DNA from 3 places in the Amycolatopsis sp. NPDC114504 genome. Region 2 is predicted to be linked to each of the others. Evidence: riboswitches for the same ligand, from Rfam matches in the RefSeq annotation. Region 2 holds a riboswitch; each other region holds the start of a gene.
The links. A riboswitch is a leader RNA that binds a small molecule or an ion and turns the genes downstream of it on or off. The one in region 2 is predicted to bind S-adenosylmethionine.
Positions count from the first base shown of each region.

Region 1: it holds a riboswitch for S-adenosylmethionine, as region 2 does, so the genes downstream of both, ACZ7PG_RS27245 (methionine ABC transporter ATP-binding protein) here and thrC (threonine synthase) in region 2, are expected to answer to the same signal.
Region 3: it holds a riboswitch for S-adenosylmethionine, as region 2 does, so the genes downstream of both, ACZ7PG_RS49860 (aminotransferase class V-fold PLP-dependent enzyme) here and thrC (threonine synthase) in region 2, are expected to answer to the same signal.

Region 1 covers NZ_JBVKDU010000003.1:1,225,759-1,233,211, forward strand. The annotation lists gene ACZ7PG_RS27235 (ABC-F family ATP-binding cassette domain-containing protein) at 1-1,743, opposite strand, end outside; gene ACZ7PG_RS27240 (4-(cytidine 5'-diphospho)-2-C-methyl-D-erythritol kinase) at 1,790-2,752, opposite strand; gene ACZ7PG_RS27245 (methionine ABC transporter ATP-binding protein) at 2,823-3,836, opposite strand; SAM riboswitch class I at 4,030-4,136, opposite strand; gene rsmA (16S rRNA (adenine(1518)-N(6)/adenine(1519)-N(6))-dimethyltransferase RsmA) at 4,275-5,111, opposite strand; gene ACZ7PG_RS27255 (transglycosylase family protein) at 5,292-6,719, opposite strand; gene ACZ7PG_RS27260 (TatD family hydrolase) at 7,008-7,453, opposite strand, start outside.
Region 2 covers NZ_JBVKDU010000007.1:277,458-284,910, reverse strand. The annotation lists gene ACZ7PG_RS48080 (DMT family transporter) at 1-391, opposite strand, end outside; gene rpsT (30S ribosomal protein S20) at 724-984, shown strand; gene holA (DNA polymerase III subunit delta) at 1,057-2,037, opposite strand; SAM riboswitch class I at 2,174-2,307, shown strand; gene thrC (threonine synthase) at 2,320-3,585, shown strand; gene ACZ7PG_RS48060 (ComEC/Rec2 family competence protein) at 3,589-5,970, opposite strand; gene ACZ7PG_RS48055 (ComEA family DNA-binding protein) at 5,967-6,689, opposite strand; gene ACZ7PG_RS48050 (DegV family protein) at 6,948-7,453, opposite strand, start outside.
Region 3 covers NZ_JBVKDU010000007.1:726,669-734,121, forward strand. The annotation lists gene ACZ7PG_RS49850 (potassium/proton antiporter) at 1-1,142, shown strand, start outside; gene ACZ7PG_RS49855 (M23 family metallopeptidase) at 1,273-1,932, shown strand; SAM riboswitch class IV at 2,015-2,129, shown strand; gene ACZ7PG_RS49860 (aminotransferase class V-fold PLP-dependent enzyme) at 2,167-3,516, shown strand; gene ACZ7PG_RS49865 (hypothetical protein) at 3,533-4,159, shown strand; gene ACZ7PG_RS49870 (hypothetical protein) at 4,099-4,740, shown strand; gene lspA (signal peptidase II) at 4,762-5,406, shown strand; gene ACZ7PG_RS49880 (RluA family pseudouridine synthase) at 5,403-6,332, shown strand; gene ACZ7PG_RS49885 (AsnC family protein) at 6,329-7,348, opposite strand.

The DNA of each region.
Region 1 (7,453 bases), on a different contig from region 2:
CAGCCAGCGGGCCTCGACGTCCTCGATCTCGCCCTTGACGCCCTTCAGCTGGCCGTTGAGCTCCATCAGCTTCGACGGGTCCGTCGCCGCCTCCAGCAGGGCCGCGTGGAGCTTCTCCTCCTTCGCGTGCAGCTGGTCCAGCTTGCGCTCGAGCCGGCCCATCTCCTTCTGGGCCGCCCGCACGTCCGCCGCCGACTTCTTCGCCTCGGCCTTCGCTGCCGTCGGGGCCGCCGCGGCCGCCGGTTCCTTGGCGAGCGCCCGGCGGTTCAGGTACTCCTCGATGCCGCCCGGGAGGTGGGTGATGCGGCCGTCGCCGAAGAGGGCGACGATCGTGTCGCAGACTCGTTCGACCAGGTACCGGTCGTGCGAGACGACGATCATCGTGCCCGGCCAGCCGTCGAGCAGGTCTTCCAGCTGCTGCAGGGTGTCGATGTCCAGGTCGTTCGTCGGCTCGTCGAGCAGCAGCACGTTCGGCTCGGCCATCAGCAGCCGGCACAGCTGCAGCCGGCGCCGCTCGCCGCCGGAGAGGTCGCCGACCGGGGTCCACTGGCGCGCCTGCGGAAAGCCGAGCTTCTCGCCCAGCTGCGACGCCGTCATCTCCTGCTTGCCGAACACCACGCGCCCGGCCACCTGCTCGATCGCCTGCAGCACACGCAGGTCGGCGGGCAGGTCGTCGAGCTCCTGGCGCAGGTGCGCGAGCGCGACCGTCTTGCCCTCGATCCGGCGCCCGGTCGAGCCTTCGACGTCGCCGCCGAGCAGCTTCAGCAGGGACGTCTTGCCGGAGCCGTTGATCCCGACCAGGCCGATCCGGTCACCGGGGCCGACCCGCCAGGTGACGTGGTCGAGTAGCGTCCGGTCGCCGACCTTGTACGTCGTGTCTTCCAGCTCCAGCACGGTCTTGCCGAGCCGGCGCTTCGCGAACGCCATCAGCTCGACGGAGTCGCGCGGCGGCGGGACGTCCGCGATCAGCGCCTCGGCCGCGTCGATGCGGTAGCGCGGCTTCGACGAACGCGCCTGCGGACCGCGGCGCAGCCACGCCAGCTCCTTGCGGGCCAGGTTCTGCCGCTTCTCCTCGGCCGTCGCGGCCAGCCGCGCCCGCTCGGCGCGCGCGAAGATCCAGTCCGCGTAACCACCTTCGTACATCTCGACGCGGCCGTTCGCGACCTCCCACGTCAGGCTCGCGACGGTGTCGAGGAACCACCGGTCGTGGGTGACGACCACGACCGCGATCCGCCGGTTCAGCAGGTGGTCGGCCAGCCACTGGACGCCTTCGACGTCCAGGTGGTTGGTCGGCTCGTCGAGCACGACGAGGTCGAGCTCGCCGGTCAGCGCGGCCGCCAGGGAGACCCGGCGCCGCTCGCCGCCGGAGAGGTTCGCGGTCGGCGTGTCCAGCCCGATCGCGGTGATCCCGAGTCCGTCCACAATGGACCGGACGCGCGCGTCGGCGGCCCATTCGTGCTCGGCGCCGTAGCGTTCGAGCACGACCTCGCCGACGGTGCTGCCGTCCGGGAGCTCGGTCCGCTGGGTGACCACGGCCATCCGCAGGCCACCGACGTGGCTCACCCGCCCGGAATCCGGCGCGGCGAGTCCGGAAAGGACTTCCAGCAGCGTGGTCTTGCCGCCGCCGTTGAGGCCGACGACACCGATGCGCTGCCCGGCCGCGACGCCCAGCGAGACGCCGTCCAGCAGTGGCTTCACCCCGTAGGACTTGCTCACCGCTTCCAGGTTGACCAGGTTGGCCATCCGCTCAGCCGTTCCTTTCCGGGAAAGAGAAATCTACAATGGACGGTCAGGCGTGCACGCGCGGCGGCGCCGGGCGCGGCGCGTCGTCCCCGCCGACCACGCGGGCGCCGGGGACCGGGCCGTGCGCCACCCGGACCGTGCGGCACACCCCCGCGCCCGACAGCTCCGCGGCGACCTCGACCGCGGTCTGCGCGTCCTCGCAGAGGAACGCGCACGTCGGGCCGGAGCCGGAGACCGTGCCGGCGAGCGCGCCCGCGTTGACGCCGGCCCGGAGCGTCCGGCGCAGCCCCGGCCGCAGCGAAACCGCCGCCGCCTGGAGGTCGTTGCCCAGCAACAGCGCCAGCTGACGCGGGTCGCCCGAAGCCAGCGCCTCGACGACCGGGGTGTGCGAGCCGATCCGCGGCGGGTTGCCGTCCGCGCGCAGGCGATCCAGCTCCTTGAACACCTTCGGCGTCGACAGCCCTTCGGAGTCGAACGCCAGCACCCAGTGGAAAGTGTGCCGCGACAGCACCGGCACGAGCTGCTCGCCGCGCCCGGTGCCCAGCGCGGTGCCGCCGTAGAGCGCGAACGGGACGTCGCTGCCCAGCCCGGCGGCGAGCTCGGCCAGCTCGTCGCGCGTGACGTCGAGGTTCCAGAGGCTCGCCAGCCCGACCAGCGTCGCCGCCGCGTCGGCACTGCCGCCCGCCATGCCGCCCGCGACCGGGATGCCCTTGCGCAGCACCACCCGAACGTTCGGCGCTTCGGTGCGGCCGACGTGCGCGGAAAGCGCTTCGACCGCGCGCCAGGCCAGGTTGGTGCCGTCGGCGGGCACCGAGCCCTCGCCCTCGCCGTAGATCTCCACGCCCGGCTCTTCGGTGACCGCGACGGTCACCTCGTCGGTCAGCGACAAGGCCTGGAACACGGTCACCAGCTCGTGGTAACCGTCTTCGCGCAGGTCGTCGACCGCCAGGTGCAGGTTGACCTTGGCCGGGACCCGGACGGTGACTGGGGGCGGAACTACGGCGAGCACCCGACCAGCCTACGTGGCCGCGAAAACGCCCCGATGCGACGTGCGCATCGGGGCGTTTACGGCGTTCGGGTCAAGCTGCCGCGACACCCTGGGGGCCGCGCGCGGTGTGCGTCACGTGGCCGCCGCGCTCGGCGACCCACGCCAGTGCCGCGTCGGCCCGCTCGCCGCGGACGCCGAGGCGGAACCGGCCGACCGGGGTGTCGCCGATCCGGGTCAGGCCGCCGCCGATCGTGGCGAACTCGACGTCGAACCGGCCCGCGGCCTCGGGCAGCAGCGCGCCGACCGAAGCGAAACCGATCAGCACGACGTCGGCCGAGCGGTCGTAGCGGGCGATCTGGGCGCGGGTGGTCTCGATGGCGGGCAGCAGCGCCTGCGCGGTGCGGCTGGCCGGGTTCGAGACCAGGTCGAGGACAGTGCCGCGCTCGACGACCGTGCCGTCTTCGAGCACCGCGACGTCGTCGCAGACCCGGCGGACCACGCCGGCGTCCGGGGTCGTGACCACGACGGTGGTGCCCAGCTCGGCGCGGGCGCGGTCGAGCACGGTGAGCACCGCGCCGGCCTCCTCCGGGTCGATGCCGGCGGTCGGGTCGTCGGCGAGCAGCACCGCCGGCGCCGCGGCCAGTGCCTTCGCGACCGCGACGCGGCGGAGCTGACCCTCGGTCAGCTCACCGGGACGCTGCGTCGCGCGCTGCGTCAGGCCGACGAGGTCGAGCAGCGAGCCGACCCGGCTGCGGCGCTGCGGGCCGTCGACGCCGAGCTGCTCGAGCGGGGAGGCGATGTTGCCGGCGATCGTGCGCTCGGCGATCAGCTCCGGTTTCGTCGAGACGACGCCGAGCTGGCGGCGGATTTCGCGCAGCCGGCGGCCGTCGAGGGTGCCGGTGTTGAGGCCGTCGAGGCGGACGACGCCGCGGTCGGGCCGCTCCTGCAGCGCGATGCAGCGGGCGAGGACGGACTTGCCGGACCCGGCCGGGCCGACCACGCCGAACAGCGAGCCGGCCTGGACCTCGACGCTCACGTCGTGCAGGGCGACGACCGAGTTTCCGTTGGTGGCAAAGGTTTTGGACAAGTTTTCGACGGTGATCACGAAGGCTCCAGAAAACGGGGTGCGCGCAGCGCGCGGCACCCGGCCGCAGGCGAAGTCCGTCCTTTGAGGACGGTGCATGAAGAAGAGGTGGACCGGCTACGACAAGCTCAGTGGGAGCGTCGACATGCGGTCACGGAGCGGCGGCCTTCGTCGACTACGCGACGCCTGGTCAGGAGCAGGGGGCGAGCTACCCTCTTCATCGGAAACGGCCTCCATCGGTCCTGGCGGTAGCACCTTCCCCGCGGGGGGTGGTTGCTGCGACTTCGGCGAGCCAGGTCTCTCAGTCGCTCGGGATGGACACTTCCGAGTAAAGCCGATCCCGGCGAGCGAAAGCAAGCCTGTTGGCCCAGATCACACGAGTGGAGGTGTCCGAATCGCGAGATCGCACGTCAAGAGGCGTATTTTCGCCGGACCGCGTTGACTTCCACTGTGGACGTGCTAACGCGCGGCGGCGAGCCTCGCGAAGTCGTGCACGTCCAGCTGTTCACCGCGGGTCTTCGGGTCGATCCCGGCGGCCGTGAGCAGCTCCCCGGCCCGCTCGGCCGAGCCCGCCCAGCCGGCGAGCGCGGCGCGGAGCGTCTTCCTGCGCTGTGAGAAAGCGGCGTCCACGAGGCCGAAGAGCCGATCGCGGTCGTCCGACGCCGGAGCGTCACCGCGTTCGAAGGCGACGAGCGCGGAGTCGACGTTCGGCACCGGCCAGAACACCGAGCGCGGCACGGCGCCGACCTTGCGCGCGGGGCCGTACCAGGCGAGCTTGACGCTCGGCACGCCGTAGATCCGGCTGCCGGGGCCCGCCGCCATCCGGTCGGCGACCTCGGTCTGGACCATGACGAGGCCGGACGTGAGCGACGGCACCTCGGCGAGCAGGTGCAGCACGACCGGGACGGCGACGTTGTAGGGCAGGTTCGCGACGAGCGCGGTCGGCCGCGGCAACTGGTCGTCGGTGATCCGCAGCGCGTCGGCCGTGACGACCTGGAGCCGTTCCGAGACCTCGGGCCCCCGGTCGGCGACGGTCTTGGGCAGCCGTTCGGCGAGCTTGGGATCGATCTCGACGGCGACGACGCGCGCACCGGTGGCGAGCAGCCCGAGGGTCAGCGACCCGAGCCCGGGCCCGACCTCGAGGACGACGTCGTCCGGGCCGACGTCCGCCAGCTCGACGATCCGCCGGACGGTGTTGGGATCGTGCACGAAGTTCTGCCCGAGCTTCTTGGTCGGCCGCACGTCCAGCTCGGCCGCCAGCCCGCGGATCTCGGCAGGTCCCAACAGTTCAACCACCGCTGGAGCTTACCGATGGGGCATCACGCGTGACTGAGCAGGCATCACGCGTGATTGGAGGGGCATCACGCGTGATGCCCGCCTGATCACGGGTGATGCCCCTCGGGACACGCGTGATGCCTTTCCGCGCACGCGAAACGGCCCCCACTTCGTCGAGGTGGGGGCCGCTCGAAAAGCGTGTCAGGCCTTCTTGCCGCAGACCGGCCAAGCGCTGTAGCTGCCGCCACGGCCGGCCTTGACCTTCTCCGCGATCGCGATCTGCTGCTCGCGCGAAGCCTGGTTCGGGAGCGCCGCGTACTCGTCGCCGCCGTAGGCGTCCCACGTGCGCTTGTCGAACTGGAGGCCGCCGTAGTAGCCGTTGCCGGTGTTGATGGCCCAGTTGCCGCCCGACTCGCACTGCGCGATGCGGTCCCACGCGGAGCCGTCGCCGATCGCCGGCGTCGGGGCCTGCTTGGTGCCGACGTGGATGATCTTCGGCTTCGGCTGGGTGATGACCTGCTCGGAGATGCTCTCGCGGGAGACCTCTTTGCCGTTCTTCTGCGTGACCTTGTAGGTCACCATCTTCTCGCCGGGCGTGCCCGGGTCCTCGACCGAGGTCTTGCCCTTGACGAGGTCCGGGTCGTCGACCTTCTGCTCGGGCGGGGCGATGTCTTCCTTCTGGACGACCGTCGAGACGCCGGTGCGGCTGATGTGCACCTCGGCGCCGTCGGTCAGCTTGACGTCCAGACCGCCCTCGGCCTGGTCCTCCGGGCCCAGGGTGAGCTTGTACTCGCCCAGGAACTCCTTCGTGGTGACCGCGGTCGTGGTGACCTTCTTCGGCGCGTTGGCGCCGTCGTAGAGCGTGAGGTTCTTGAGGGTCTTGATCTCGACGGTGGCGCCCTGCAGGGGCAGCTCGCCGTCCTTCGGCATCGACATCCACGTGCCGGGCTTGTCCACCCCGGCCATGCCGAGCTGGCCGAGCGCGTCGCCGAGGTGGGTCGCGCGGACCCAGGAGGTGTGCTCCGCGCCGTCGACGATCATCTTCAGCTGACGGCCGCGCTCGAGCTTGATGACACCGCCGTCGCCGACCTCCGCCTGCGGGGACGGGGAGAGCGAGTCGTGCGCGCCGACGGACAGGCCCGCGTCCTCCAGCACTTCGCCGACGGTGTCGCCGAACGAGTGCACGGTGGTCTGCTGGCCGTCGACGTCGACGGTGATGCTCTTGTTCATCGCCAGCGCGGCCGCGCCACCGCCGGCGATGCTGATCATGACGCCGAGGACGGCGCCCTTGAGGAAGCGGCGCTTCCAGATCTTGGTGGTCTCGCGCAGGCCCTCGTCCAGCATGGCCCGCTTGGCCTGCGGGGACGCGGTCCGGTCCGCCTCGATCTCGTCCGGGATGACGATCGGTGGCAGGTACGTCGTCTCGGCGTTGATGAGCCGGATCAGCTCGTCGACGTCGACGTCGATCTCGGCCATCATCGCGTCGGCGTCGGGGCCGAGCGCGGCGAGGATGTCCTGCTGCGTGATGTTCGGGTCGTCGGAGAAGTCGAGCTGGCCGTAGGCGGTGTCCTCGTAATGACGATCGAGGACGGCCGCGGAGCGCGCTCCAGCCTGTCTGCTACCTGTCACCGCTGTCGTTCCCTTTCCCAAGACGCCGTTCGGGGCGGCGTCTTTACGTCTGGGCCCGCAGCCGGCGCCATCGTCACGGTCCCGGTCGTACCTACCCGGTTCCGCTTCCCCGACGTGCACTGACGTGACTGTGGGCGTAACAGCCGGCAACTGCATGGTGCAGTACCGACCGGCACGATCACGGGACAGTAACGGGTCCCGCCGGGTTGCGCAAACACCCCCCGGAGTGTCGTGATCCCCGTCACTCCATCAGGTGGACGATCAAGGAACCCTGATGTCGCAATGCGTTCAACCCGTTGTGACACTGGGGAGTCGGTAGACCCGCTCGGCAGTGGTCCGGACCGATTCGGCGACTTCGTGGACAGCTTCGCCCCTGAGCGCCGCGAGGTGACGGACGGTGTAGGCCGCGCCGAACGGCTCGTTCGGCCGCCCACGGAACGGGTGGGGGGTCAGAAACGGTGCGTCGGTTTCGACGAGGTACTGGTCCGCCGGGCAGAGCCGGGCCGCCTCGTGGAGCCCCTTCGCGTTCTTGAACGTCACCGTGCCGGCGAAGGAAAGGACGTATCCCGCGTCGACGCACTTGCGCGCCATTTCCGCGTCTCCGGAAAAACAATGGAAGATTACGGCATTCGGCGCATTCTCTTCGGCCAGGATGCGCAGCACGTCGTCGTGGGCCTCGCGGTCGTGGATCATCAGCGGCTTGTCGAGCCGCTTGGCGAGGTCGATGTGCCAGC
Region 2 (7,453 bases):
CGACGACCAGGAAGGCGCCGAGCAGGCCGAGCCAGCCGGGCCGTTCGCCGAGCACGAGGACGGCGGCCAGCACCGACAACAGCGGCCCGGTGCCCCGCGCGACCGGGTAGACGACGGAGAGGTCACCCACGCGGTACCCGTGCTGCAGCACGATGCCGTAGGCGATGTGCAGCACCGACGTGACCACGGCGGCCACCAGCCAGCTCCACTGTGGACGTTGCGGTTCGACGACCAGCAGCACGACCGTCACCGGCAGGAGGATGACCGCGGAAGCGGTGTAGTAGAGCCAGACGAACTGGGTGCCGCCGGAGGAGATCCGCTTGGCGGCCAGGTTCCACGCGGCGTGCACGACCGCGGCGACGAGGACGAAGGACAGGGCAGTGGTGTTCATGGGACCCTTCGGGTTTTCGCGCGCGCGAAAACCGGGTCCTCCAGGCTTTTGCCCCGTCAGATGAACGACCGGCCGTCCGGGCCCGCCGACGGTGCCGCTCGGACCAGACCCGCCGGTCCTGGTTGTGTACCGCGAGATGCCTGCGGACCGGCGACGGAACCCTAGGCACTACCGTCGCCCACCGTACTCCCGGTGCCGGACGTCCGCGGCCCGGCTGTTAAAGTTGCTGCTCGCTGCCCGTGCGGCATTCCGTCATGGAGGAAGCCCGCTCTCCGAGCGGGGCCAATTCAGCGCGGCGGCGAATCTCACCGAGTGAAAGAGGAGTTGCCCCTATGGCCAACATCAAGTCGCAGATCAAGCGCATCACGACGAACGAGAAGGCGCGTCTGCGCAACCAGGCGATCCGGTCCTCGGTGAAGACCGCGATCCGCAAGGTCCGCGAAGCCGCCGAGGCCGGCGACAAGGCCAAGGCCGTCGAGCTGCAGCGCGACGCCGCCCAGAAGCTGGACAAGGCCGTCTCGAAGGGCGTTCTCCACGCCAACCAGGCCGCCAACAAGAAGTCGGCGCTGGCGAAGCGCGTCAACGCGCTCTGAGCTGGTTGATTTCCGGCTGTTCGATTTCCCAGAAAGCCCCGGCTTCGGCCGGGGCTTTCTGCATGTCCGGGATCAGCGCTCGCCCTTGGCGGCCGCCACCTGGAGGACCGCGCGCTCCAGCGCGTAGCCCGGGTCGGCCGCCACGCCCTTGACCTCGGCGTTCAGCCTCGCCACCACGCGCATCGCCGTCGCCAGGCCGTCCTGGTTCCAGCCGCGGACCTGGCCCTGCGCCTTGCGGATCTTCCACGGCGGCATGCCCAGCTCGCCCGCCAGCTGGTTCGGGTTGCCCCGGCCCGCGCCGGAGACCCGGGCGATCGTGCGGACCGCGTCGGCCAGTGCGTCCGCGACCAGGACGTGCGGGACGCCCAGCTGCATCGCCCAGCGCAGCGACTCCAGTGCCGCCGAGCGATCGCCGCTCACGGCCTTCTCCGCGACCGCGAACCCGGTCACGTCCGCGCGCCCGCGGTGGTAGCGGCGGACCGCTTCGGCGTCGACGGACCCACCGGCGTCCGCCACCAGCTGCGTCGCCGCCGAGGAGAGTTCCCGCAGGTCGGAGCCGACGGCGTCGATCAGCGCGGCGACTCCCGCCGGGTCGATCTTGCCGCCCGCGCGGCGCACCTCGTGGCGCACGAACTGCTCGCGCTCGGCCGGCTTGGTCATCTTCGGGCACTCCGTGACCTCGGCGCCGGCCTTCTTCAGCACCGCCGGGAGCGTCTTGCCCGCCTTGCTGCGCCCACCGCCGGTGTGCACGACGACCAGCACGACGCCGTCCGCCGGGTCCTTCAGGTAGGACGCCACGGCGTCGGCCAGCTCCTGCGAGATGTCCTGCCCCGACTCCAGGACGATCACGCGGCCCTCGCTGAACAGCGACGGGCTGACGAGTTCGGCCAGCTCGGGGGCTGTGAGATCGGACACCCGGACCCGGGTCAGCTCGGCCGTGGCGTCGAGCGCGCGGGCCGCGGCGAGCGTCTCGCGGACGGCGCGCTCGATCAGCAGTTCTTCCTCACCCAGGACCAGGTGCAGCGGGGCCGGGGCGGTGGCTTGGGCGGTCACGGGAGGATCCTCTCACTTGCGGTGTCGTGCGCCCGCTCCGGTGATGTCGAGCGGCCGGCATGGCACGGCCCGAGCGCCATGTCGTACGGTGTCCTCGAGGCGGCGCGCAGTTTGGCGCGCACCGACAACCGAATACCGCTCATCCAGAGGGGCAGAGGGAACGGCCCGACGAAGCCCCGGCAACCGGCGTACAGCCCGTCATCCCGCATTCGCGGGGTAGCTGACGACCACGGTGCCAATTCCGGCCCGCTTCGGCGGGGCAGATGAGGAAGGAACCTCGCGATGACCGCCACCCTCGGAACGACCTCCACCACGAAGACCCCGGATCTCGGTCCCGCCGTCGAGCTGGTGTCGAAGGAAGAGGGCCACCGGCAGCCGCTCGCGCCGGAGTTCGTCTCTGCCGAGGACTTCTCGCCGCTCGAGGTCGCCTACGACTTCGGCCGCGTCCGCCGCGAAGACATCGAGGCCGGCCCCAAGAACATCTGGCGCTACAAGAAGCTCCTCCCGGTTCCGTCGAACATCGAAGAGATCCCGAACACCGAGCCCGGCGCGACCCGGCTGATCCGCGCCGACCGCCTGGCCAAGGAGCTCGGCCTCAAGCGCCTGTGGGTCAAGGACGACACCGGCAACCCGACGCACTCGTTCAAGGACCGCGTCGTCGCCGTCGCGCTGGCCGCGGCCCGCGAGTTCGGCTTCGAGGTGCTCGCCTGTCCGTCGACCGGCAACCTGGCCAACGCGACGGCCGCCGCCGCGGCCCGCGCCGGCTGGCGGTCGGTCGTGCTGATCCCGAAGACCCTCGAGCGCGCCAAGATCCTCACCACCGCGGTCTACGACGGCGACCTGATCGCCGTCGACGGCAACTACGACGACGTCAACCGCCTCGCCACCGAGCTCGCCGGCGAGCACCCGAAGTGGGCGTTCGTGAACGTGAACGTCCGGCCGTACTACTCGGAAGGCTCGAAGACGCTGGCCTTCGAGGTCGCCGAGCAGCTGGGCTGGCGCATCCCGCCGCAGATCGTCGTGCCGATCGCCTCCGGTTCGCAGCTGACCAAGGTGGACAAGGGTTTCCGCGAGCTGGGCCAGCTCGGTCTCGTGGACGCCAGCCCGTACAAGGTGTTCGGCGCGCAGGCGACCGGCTGCTCGCCGGTGTCGGCCGCCTTCCGCGCCGGCCAGGACGTGGTCCAGCCGGTGAAGCCGGACACGATCGCCAAGTCGCTGGCGATCGGCAACCCGGCCGACGGCCCCTACGTGCTCGACATCGTCAACCGCACCGGCGGTGCGATCGAGGACGTCACCGACGAAGAGGTCGTCGAAGGCATCCGGCTGCTGGCCCGCACCGAAGGCATCTTCACCGAGACCGCGGGCGGCGTCACCGTCGCGACGGCGAAGAAGCTGATCGAGACGGGCAAGCTGGACCCGGACGCCGAGACGGTCCTCCTGATCACCGGCGACGGCCTCAAGACCCTCGACGCGGTCGAGAACCACATCGGCCCGAAGGCGACCGTGGCGGCTTCCGTCAAGGCCGTGAACGAGGCGCTCGGCTACTGACGCTCACCGCCGGGGCGGGCCACGCGGCTCGCCCCGGCGCGCTACGGCCGGCCCGGCCGGGTCGCCGACCACGGCCGTGTCACCATCCATATCGGTCCGGGTCACCAATGCTCCCAGCGCTTTCAGACTGTCTATTGTGGACTTGTTCGGGTGCCCGTAGGTGTTGCCGGCGCCCACGCTGACCAACGCCACCCGCGGCGCCACCGCCGCGAGGAACGACGGCAGCGAGTAACGCGAACCGTGGTGAGGAACCTTCAACACCTCCGCCTTCAGGTCGTCGCCGTCGGCCAGCAGGTCGGCCTGGGCCGCCAGCTCGACGTCACCGGTGAGGAGCACCCGGCCGGCGGGGCTCCGCGCTCGCAGGACCACCGAGCTGTTGTTGATCGTCGTGCCGTCCTGCTGTCCAGCCGAGCGTTCCGGCACGTAGTGCGGGCCGAGCACGTCGAGCGACAGCCCGGGCCACGCCAGCTGCTCCCCCGGGCTCAGCTCCACCAGCGGCACGCCCTGCCGCTTCGCCTCCGCGGCGACCTGCCGCCACGCCCACTCCGGCGCCCGCCCCGGGCCGACGGCGATCCCGCCGACCGCCCGGCCATCGAAGACCGACGCCAGCCCGCCGATGTGGTCGGCGTGCAGGTGGCTCAGCACCAGCAGCGGGATCCGGTCGACCGCCAGCCGGTGCAGGCACTCGTCCACCGGCCCCGGCTCGGGTCCGGTGTCCACGACGACCGCGCGTCCCGGCTCGGCGGTCGCCAGCACGACCGCGTCGCCCTGCCCGACGTCGCACTCGACCATCGCCCAGTTCCGCGGTGGCCACGCCGGCGCGAGCACCCGGACCGGCACGAAGATCAGCAGCGCGCCGACGACCAGCACCGCCAGCACCAGCCGCACCCGCCGGCGCCGGGCGGCCAGCACCAGCACCACCAGCACCCCGGCGGCGAGCAGCCCACCCGACCAGCCGCCTGGCCAGGCGACGACCGCGCCGGGAGCCCGCGCGCCGTGGCGCGCCACGGTGATCAGCCACCGGGCCTCCGGGTCGGCCAAGTGCACCAGGACCTTCCCTGCGCCCGGCCACCAGGGACCGAGCACCGTCGCCAGCAGGCCGAGCACCGTCACCGGGGCCACCACGGGCGCGGCGAGGACGTTGGCCAGCACCGAAACCAGGCTCACCGACCCCGCCATGCCCGCGATGACCGGCGCCGTCACGAGGAAGGCGGCCAGCGGGATCGCCAGCCCGTCGGCGAACCCCGGCGGGACGCCGCGACGGGCCAGCGCAGCGGCCCAGCGTGGCGCGATGAGCACCAGCCCGGCCGTGGCGAACACCGACAACGCGAACCCGAAGTCCGTCGCCATCGCCGGATCCGTCACCACCAGCACGCACACCGCGAACGCCAGCGCGGGCAACGCCGAGCCTCGCTTGCCCAGCGCCAGAGCCAGCAACGCGACCGCCGCCATCACCCCGGCCCGCAGCACGCTGGGCTCCGGCCCGACCAGCACGAGGAAACCGGCCAGGCACGCACCGGCCGCCACCGCCGACAGCCGCGGCCCGAGCCGCAGGAAGCGCAGCAGGAGCAGCACCGCGCCACACGCGACGGCGAGGTTTCCCCCGCTGACCGCGGTCAGATGGGCGAGCCCGGCGGTGATGAACTCCTGCTCGACCCGCGGCGACAACCCGCTCGTGTCGCCCAAGACCAGCCCAGGCAGCAGGCCGCCGGGTTCATCGGGCAGGACCTGGCACAGGTCGTGGAGTCCGGCGCGCAGGCCGGCCGCGGTCCGCTGCCACCACGGCGCCGGCCCGAGGTCGCCCGGCGGGCCGCGCACGGACAGCACCGCGACGGTCAGGTCCGAGCCGCGTGGCGCCATCAGCAGGCCGCTCGCCGTCACGTCCTGGCCCGGCAACAGTGACGCCCATTGCGCGACCGGCGCCAGCAGCAGGACGCGTCCGGACGATGTGACCGGCCGGCCGTCGACCGACGCCGTGCGGACGTCGGCCGTCAGCACCACCGACCGGGCACCGGCCTGCTGATCGGCATAACCCGCGCCGCGCACGGGCTTCGGGCGCTCGGCGACGACGACCCGCACCGACGCGGGGAGCCCGTCGGCCGAAGCCGCGCGGAGGTCGTCGCGTTGCGCGTCCCGGATTCGCCAGGCGACCGGGCCGGCGGCGGCGAGTCCCAGCACCAGCAGTGCCGCGGCCGCGCCGAGCGCCCGGGGACGCCCTCGCGCCCGCCAGAGCACCAGTCCGGCGAGCACCGCCGAGGCGAGGCCGACGGCGACGGCCGTCCACCAGCCCAGCAGCAGGCCGCCGAGTGCGGCGAGCCAGCACGCCAGCGCCGCCGGGACGAGCCGCAGGTCCTGCCGGGTGTCGGTCGCAGGGAGGGTGCTCATCCGACCGTCACCTGCTCGCGCAGCTTTTCGAACTTGCTTTCCCCGATGCCGGAGACGTCGCGCAGTTGCTCGACCTTCGCGAAGCCGCCGTGCTCGGTGCGCCACTGGACGATCCGCTGGGCCGTCACCTCGCCGACGCCGGGCAGCGTGTCCAGCTGGTCCGCGCTCGCCGCGTTGAGGTCGACCTTGGCGGCCGCCGGAGCACCGGCGGCCACGGCGGCGGGTGGTGCCGGGATCCCGACCGCGAGCTGCTCCCCGTCGGTCACCCGGCGGGCGAGGTTGAGCGCGCTCAGGTCCGCGCCGGGCTCGGCGCCGCCCGCGGCCCGCAGGACGTCCGCGACGCGGGCGCCCTGGACCACGGTGACCAGGCCGGGCGACCGGACGCGGCCGATCACGCTGATGACGAGACCGGCCGGGGGCGCCGCCCGGGCCGACGCTTCGCTCGCCGGTTTCGCGCTGGGCAGCGACGGTGGTGGCTCGGGTACCGGCGGGCCGCCGAAGAGCGCGACCGCACCGAGGACGATCACCACGACCGAGACGAGGACGCCGGCGAACGCCCACCGGCGGCGGCCGGCCCCGGCGGCTCCACCGGGCAGCCAGCGCCGGACCAGCCGGCCGCCGGGCCCGACCGTGCTCGCATCGGGCGAGAACTGGTCGGCCAGCCAGGCGAGCCGGTCGTTGACGGGAGGGCCCGGATCCCGGGCGGGCTGCTCGAACACACGATCGACGTTAGGGCTCGCGGGGCGGCGTCCGACAGGGGTGCCGCCGCGTCCTGTGGACAACCGGGGTGCTGTGGACGGATCCACCCCGCCCGGGCCGGAACGGCCGTTTCCGTCGTACCCGGGTGGCATGCTGGAGGGTTCGGCGCGCCGGCGCCGGTGGCGGGCCGCGCGCGTGGCCGAAGTGGACGAGCGGAAAGGGCCCGTCGCGGGGAAGGTGCCCGTCAGCGCATCCGGCCGGCGTCTCCGGTCACCGCACTAGCCGCGGGACGGAACCGTCCGCTGGACGACGACCCCGAGCACCCCCGGCCCGGTGTGGGCCCCGATCACCGCGCCCAGCTCGGAAACCACGCAGCCCGCCGACCGCGGCACGGCCTCTTCCAGCCGGTTCGCCAGCTCGACCGCCCGCTCCGGCGACGCGAGGTGGTGGACGGCCAGCTCGACATCGTCGTCCCGCGCGGCCTGGGCGGCGAGCTCGACCAGCCGCGCGAGCGCCCGGTTCATGGTGCGGACCTTCTCCAGCGGCAGGATCCGGCCTTCGGACATGTGCAGCACCGGCTTCACCGCCAGCGCCGTGCCGAGCAGCGCGGCCGCCGGGCCGATCCGGCCGCCGCGACGCAGGTGGTCGAGCGTCTCGACGACGAACAACGTCGACGAGCAGGCCGCCGCGGTCACCGCCGCGGCCTCGACTTCGGCCGCCGAAGCCCCGGCGGCCGCGGCGGCCGCGGCGTGCAGCGCGGCGAACCCGAGCCCCATCGCGGTGG
Region 3 (7,453 bases), 450 kb from region 2:
GCCTCGACTGGCGGTTCGCGCTGCTGTGGGGCGCGGTGCTCGCCTCGACCGACGCGGCCGCGGTGTTCTCCGTGCTGCGCTCGGCCGGGATCGGCAAACGGCTCACCGGGGCGCTGGAACTCGAGTCGGGCATCAACGACGCGCCCGCGTACATCGCCGTCGTGGTGCTGGCCGAAGGCACCACTGTGGACTGGACGCTGCCGCTGCTGGTCGTCTACGAACTCGCGGCAGGGCTGGCGATCGGGCTCGCCTTCGGCTGGCTCGGCGGCCTCGCGCTGCGCAAGGCCGCGTTGCCGGCGACCGGTCTCTACCCGGTCGCCACGGTCGCGGTGTGCGTCGTCGCGTACTCGTCCGGGCAGCTGCTGCACGCGTCCGGGCTGCTCGCCACCTACGTCGCCGCGCTGGTGCTCGGGAACTCGCGGCTGCCGCACCGCTCGGACACGCTGTCGTTCGCCGAGGGGCTCGGCTGGCTGGCGCAGATCGGGCTGTTCGTGCTGCTCGGCCTGTTCGCCTCGCCGAGCCGGGTGCTCGAGTCGGTGCTGCCGGGCCTGGTCGCGGGGGCCGTCGTGCTGCTGCTGGCCCGGCCGATGTCGGTCGTGCTGGCGATGCTGCCGTTCCGGCTGCCGTGGCGGGAACAGGCGTTCCTGTCGTGGGCGGGCCTGCGCGGCGCGGTGCCGATCGTGCTCGCCATGATCCCGCTGTCGCAGGGGGTGCCGGGCGCGCAACGGCTGGTCGACGCGGTGTTCGTGCTGGTCATCGTGCTGACGCTGGTCCAGGGCGCGACGCTCGGGCCGCTCGGGCGCTGGCTCGGGCTGGCGAAGAGCTCCGAGGCGCACGAGATCGAAGTCGACTCCGCGCCGCTGGACGAGCTGGGGGCCGAGCTGCTGCAGGTCCGCATCCAGCCGGGGTCGAAGCTGCACGGCGTGTACCTGTCGGAGCTGCGGCTGCCGGTGGGCGCGACGGTCAGCCTGGTCGTGCGCGAAGGCGCCGGCTTCACGCCGCAGAAGACCAGCCGGCTCCAGGAGCTCGACCAGCTGCTGGTGGTCACCACGAGCGGCGTCCGCGACGACGTCGAGCGACGGCTCCGCGCGGTGGACCGGGCCGGCCGCCTGGCCCGCTGGAAGGGCGAGTCGGGCCGTTAGCCAGTGCCGATGTCCGGCGCTTGTCCCACAAAAATCTCACACGATCTTCCCTTCGTTCCCTCTTTTGGCTTACTGTGCGCTCCATTCGTTAGTTCGAATGGGTGAGTGCAGAGCCAAAGGAGTACGCAGGGTGACCAAACTTCACGTGCGTGGGGCGGCCCTCGCCGCCGCGATGACCGCGATCCTCGGGCTGGCCACGGCGCCGGCCGCGACCGCCGAAATCGCCCCGTTCCCGGCGCTCGCCCTGCCGTTCAAGGCCGGCCAGCAGGTCTACTCGGCCGGCATCCACTCCGACGACGGCAGCACCGGCGTCAAGAACGCCATCGACTTCAGCCCGGCCGACCGCACCGTGCGCGCGCCGCTGGCCGGCACCGTCCACCTGCAGCACTGCGCCGGCGGGGACTGGGTGACCATCGACCACGCCGGCGGCTGGCGGACCGGGTACTACCACATGGAGGGCATCACGGTCACCGACGGTGAGCACGTCGAGGCCGGGGCCGAGCTCGGCTCGACCGGCAACGCGCTGCCGTGCGGGGGCAGCAGCACCGGCGCCCACGTGCACTTCACGCTCTGGACCCTGCCGGACGCCCCGGCGGCGGCGAACTGGGACGGCAAGTCGTTCGCCGAGGTCTCGACGGCCGTCGCGGCGGCCAGCGGCGAGGCCGTCGACGGCAAGACCATCGGCGGCTGGCGCTTCACCGCGGGCGCCGAGCAGTACACCGGCACGGCGACGCACCTCGCCGACAACGCCGTGACGCAGCTGCCGGGACGCTTCCGCGCGAAGCTCTGAGACCTCACGGTGTGTGAGCGCCGTCTCAGAATGTGAGTCGGGGGTTGGCCGGCGGCGGCGTTCTCGGTTACCTTCTGGCTCAGGTCATGAGTGCCAGCGTTCAGCCCCGGCTTGCTGGCCGGCAACCCTCCTTCCGCGGTGGGGTGCCCCGGGTGAAGACCGGGCCGGTCGCGTCGTGCGACGGGCAAGCGCGGGCCCCTCGCCGGGGTCCCCCGGACCGCCGAGGAGGCACCGATGACTCTCGCCATCGATCGCACCAGCACTTCGCCCGACTTCACCGGACTCGTTGTCCCGCAGGCCGTTCCGGCCGTCGCCGGGGCGTCCCTGCGGGTCCCGCTCGTCACCGGCGAAACCATCGGCTACGCCAACCTCGACCACGCCGCGAGCGCCCCGTGTCTCGACGCCGTCCGCGCGAAGGTCGACGAGTTCCTGCCCTGGTACGCCAGCGTCCACCGCGGCGCCGGCTTCGCGTCGCAGGTCTCCACCAAGCTCTACGAGCGCACCCGCGACGTCCTGCGTCGCTTCGTCGATGCCCGCCGGACCGACACCGTCGTCTTCACCCGCAACACCACCGACTCCTTCAACCTGCTCGCCCGCAGCCTGCCCCGGCACACCACGGTCGTCGTGTTCGACACCGAGCACCACGCCGCGCTGCTGCCGTGGCAGGGCCCGAACGTCCGGCGGATCCCGACCCCGCGCACGCGTCTCGCGGCAGTGTCCGCTGTGGACGAAGCCCTCGCGGACTCCCCGCAGGGACCGCGGTTGGTCGTCGTCACCGGAGCGTCCAATGTGACCGGTGAGCTCCTGCCGGTGGCCGAGATCGCCGCGGTGGCACGGAAGCACGGCGCTCGCATCGCGCTCGACGCCGCCCAGCTGGCCCCGCACCGCCGGATCTCGATCAAGGAGCTGGACGTCGACTACGTCGCCCTGTCCGGCCACAAGCTGTATGCCCCCTTCGGTGCGGGTGCGCTGATCGGCCGCGCCGACTGGCTGCGCGCCGCCAAGCCGTACCTCGCCGGCGGCGGCGCGACCAAGCTCGTCACCGAGGACGCGGTGGTCTGGAACACCGGGCCCGAGCGCCACGAAGCGGGCTCGCCCAACACCGTCGGCGTGTACGCGCTCGGCGTCGCCTGCGAGACGCTCAGCGAGAACTGGGACGCCGTCGTGGCGCACGAGCAGGCCCTGCTCACCCGGCTGCGCAAGGGTCTCGAGGCCATCCCGGGCTGCGCCGAGCTGCGGCTGTTCGACGCGCCGGTCGACCGCGTCGGCACGCTCAGCTTCGTCCTCGACGGCTTCGACCCGGGCTGGGTGGCCGCGGTGCTGTCGGCCGAGTACGGCATCGGCGTCCGCGACGGCGCTTTCTGCGCCCACATCGCGGCCAAGCGGCTCATCGGCGTCACCGGCGGCGACGGGCGGCAGGCGATCCGCGTCAGCCTCGGCCTGGGCAGCACCGAGGAGCACGTCGACCGCGTCGTGCTGGCGCTGCGCCAGATCGTCGCGCGCGGGGCGCGCTGGGAGTACGCGAAGGTGGACGGCCGCTGGGCCCCGGCCGGCGACCCGCGGGAGCTGCCGCCGTTCTGCTGAGCGTTAGCCTGGGCCGATGGGGAGGCACGGGGTTCCGTTGGCGTTGCTGGGTTTCGCCGAGCTGGTCCTGGTGACGGTCGAGCTGGTGCACCGCTCGGCCGTGACCGCGGACCTGGCGGCGCACTTCCCGGCCGGGCCGGGTGGGCCGTCCTACGACAGCATCTTCGGGTTCACCGTCGAAGACCACGGTGGCGGGCAGCAGTTCTTGAGCATCGCCGACACCGTCGTGGCTTACGGCGGCAGCGGACCGGCCTGGCAGTGGACGCTCATCGCGGCGTTCGCCGCCGTGGTGGCGTGCTACGCCCGGCGGTGGGGAGCAAAGGTGACCGCCCTCGCGACCGCCGGCGTCGTGCTCGCCGTGCCCCTGCTGGACCTGCTGGCCTTCAGCTGGTTCGACCTCGCCGCGCCCACCCGCGGCCCGCTGCTCGCGACGCTCGGCCTGGCCGTGGTCGCCTGGTACGAACGCAGTCTCCCGGTGCTCGCGGTGGCGGTGCTCGCCGGCGGGGTGGCCGTCGCCGTGGCGGACCTGCCGGGCGTGGTGATCTCGGCCGCCGTCCTGCTGGCGGGCGCTATCCTGCCCCGATGGGGGATGGACGACGACTCTGGTTCCCGTTGGCGGCGCTGGGGTTCGCCCAGCTCGTGATGGCGGTGGTCGCGCTGGTCCCGGCGGCCCCGGTGACCGGCGAGTTCGTGAACATGCGCGGCTACCGGATGACGCAGGAGCTCCACGACCTCGGAACCGGCGCGGTCGGCGGCACCGGTCTCGCGGACGGCGCCCGGTACACGGCGAATGCCATAGCGGTGGACGTGGTGCCCCCGGCGGCCCTCGGCTGGACGGCCGGTCTCGCCTGCGTGGTGCTCGCCGTCGCGGCCTGGTACTGGCGGAGCCTGCGCCGCGCCGGCACCCCGCCGCGGCCCGTCCGCTTCGCGCTCGGCACCCTGGGCGCGCTGGCGGCCGTCCCGCTGCTCGACCTGGTCGCCACCCTGGAGCTGAGGCTGTCCGGCGACGTCCGGGGCGTGTTCGTGGCGACGCTGGGGCTGCTGGTGCTGGCGGCGTACGAGCGCAGCTGGTTCACGCTCGCCGTGACGGTGGTGTTCGCGCTGGTCAGCGTGCTGTTACTGACGCCCGTGACCGGCGCGCTGGGTGCGGCGGGCGTGCTGTTCGCGGGCGCGTTCGCGGTCCTCCTGCGGCGCCCCCGCGACACTGCCGCCGACGCGCCCTGACCAGGCGTGGAGAATGGAGCGGTGAGCACCGATCCCAGCCACTCCGAACCCGACACCGCCGCGCCCGAAGAGGCGGTGCCCGAGACTGCGGCCGAGACTCCGGAGACTTCGGAGGCGCCGGCCAAGCCGCTGCCGAAGCGCCGCGTGGGCTGGGTGTTCGCTGTCGCCGTCGTGTTCTGGGCGATCGACCTGGTGACGAAGAACCTGGTCGCCGCCAACCTCGAGGGCAAGGAGCCGGTCCGGATCCTCGGCGGCCTCGTCTACCTGCAGGTGATCCGCAACCCGGGTGCGGCGTTCTCGATGGCCACCGGCATGACGTGGGTGCTCGCGCTGGTCGCGCTGGCCGTCGTCATCGCGATCATCTGGCTGTCCCGGCGGCTGCGCTCGATCGGCTGGGCCATCGGGCTCGGCCTCGTGCTCGCCGGCGCTCTCGGCAACCTGACCGACCGCGTCTTCCGCGCGCCCGGCGGACTGCAGGGCCACGTCGTCGACTTCATCTCGGCGTTCGCCCCGAACGGCAAGGGCTTCGCGATCTTCAACATCGCCGACTCGGCGATCTGCGTCGGCGGCGCGCTGATCGTGCTGCTGTCCCTGCTGGGCAAGGACTACGACGGCACGTCGACCAAGGACAAGAAGAAGGCCGGACAGCCGGAGGAAAAGGCGTGAGCGCGCGGATGCTCCCGGTGCCCGACGGGCTCGACGGGATGCGGGTCGACGCCGGCCTCGCCAAGCTGCTGGGCCTGTCGCGGACCGTCGTCGCGGAGCTGGCCGAAGCCGGGGACGTGCTGCTCGACGGCCGTCCCGCCGGCAAGTCCGACCGGCTGTCCGGCGGCGGCCTGCTGGAGATCACGCTGCCGGAGCCGGCGAACCCGGTCGAGATCATCGCCGAGCCGGTCGAGGGGATGAAGATCCTCCACGACGACGACGACATCGTCGTGATCTCCAAGCCGGTCGGCGTCGCGGTGCACCCGAGCCCGGGCTGGACCGGCCCGACGGTGGTCGGCGGCCTCGCCGCGGCCGGCCTGCGCATCGCGACCTCGGGCGCGGCCGAGCGCCAGGGCGTCGTGCACCGGCTCGACGCGGGCACGACGGGCGTGATGGTCGTGGCCAAGAGCGAGCACGCGTACACCGTGCTGAAGCGCGCGTTCAAGGAGCGCACGGTCGACAAGGGCTACCACGCGATCGTCCAGGGCCACCCCGACCCGACGCGCGGCACGATCGACGCCCCGATCGACCGCCACCCCCGCCACGACTACAAGTTCGCGGTCGTCCAGGGCGGCCGCCCGAGCGTGACGCACTACGAGGTCGTCGAGGCGTTCCGCGCGGCGTCACTGGCGCACATCAAGCTCGAAACCGGGCGCACGCACCAGATCCGCGTCCACTTCTCGGCGCTGAAGCACCCGTGCGTCGGCGACCTGACGTACGGCGCGGACCCGGTCCTGGCCCGCCACCTCGGCCTGAGCCGCCAGTGGCTGCACGCGAAGACCCTGGCGTTCGCCCACCCGGCGGACGGCCGCTGGGTCGAGTTCGAGTCGGAGTACCCGGACGACCTCGCGAACGCGCTGAAGATCCTCCAGGACGAGAGCTATTAATCCTCGATCGACCAGGTCAGCGTGCGTTCGTCCGGTTCCGGCCGCGGGCTCCAGCGCACCGACACCACCCGCGTCGCGTCCGGGAGGACGTACACCGTGTGGCCGCCCAGGGTTTCGCCCGGCTGGACGCCGATCTTGTGCGGTGGCCGCGACGTCAGCGACACCGGGGCCTTGCCGATCGCGGTGCCGTCGGCGGCGAGCAGCTCGAGGTAGTTGTCCGGCAGCGACGCGAACGGGATCGCCCCGCGGTTGGTGATCTCGGTGTGCACGACCACCGAACGCTCGCCCTCTTCCAGGCGGTAGCCCGCCGCGCTGAAGAGGTAGTCCGCCGGGTCCTGGACCTCCAGGAGCTGCACCGACAGCTGCTCGCCCTCCAGGCCCTGGGTCTCCAGGACCTCGCGGATCCGGCCCTTCTTGCCACCGGCCGGGGCCGCGGGGCGGGCGGGCTCGTCGCCGCGGGCCCACGACGCCGTCTGCGGCAGGCCCCACGTGCTCACCACCGGGTCCGGCGGCGGCGCGAACTGCTGCGGCGGACGCGGCTGGGGCGGCGGGCCCGGGTACCGGCCGGACGGCGTCCCCTGGACGTTGTACGGCCCGGACGGCGCGCCTTGGACGTTGTACGGCCCCGAGGGCGCGCCCTGCACGTTGTATGGACCCGACGGCACTCCGTGCGGGCCCGGCGGCGGCATCGGCGACTGCTGCGGCGCCGGCTGGGACGGCGGTGGAGGCGGGAACTGCTGCTGAGGCACCGGCTGGGACGGCGGGGGCGGGAACTGCTGCTGCGGCGGCCGGTTCGCCCACGACGGCGGCGAGCCCGCGATCGCCGCCCGGAGGCCCTGGGGGTCGCTCTCGACGCCGACGAGCAGCGGCAGCCCGCTGCCGGACAGCGCCACCAGCCGGTAGGCGACTTCGCGCGGATCCATGCCGACCTTGGCCGCCAGCTCGTGCACCGCCGCCTTGCCGAGGTCGGCGAGCGCGGCGAGCAGGCGGGTATCGACGGGATCGGTCACGGCCACCCCCAGAACGCTACCGCCTCGCCGGAGCGGTCACGCCGAGGTGGTCCGCCCCCGGCGAACAGCACACCGTTCCTGTCGGTGATCTCCGTTAGGGTCGGCCGTGGA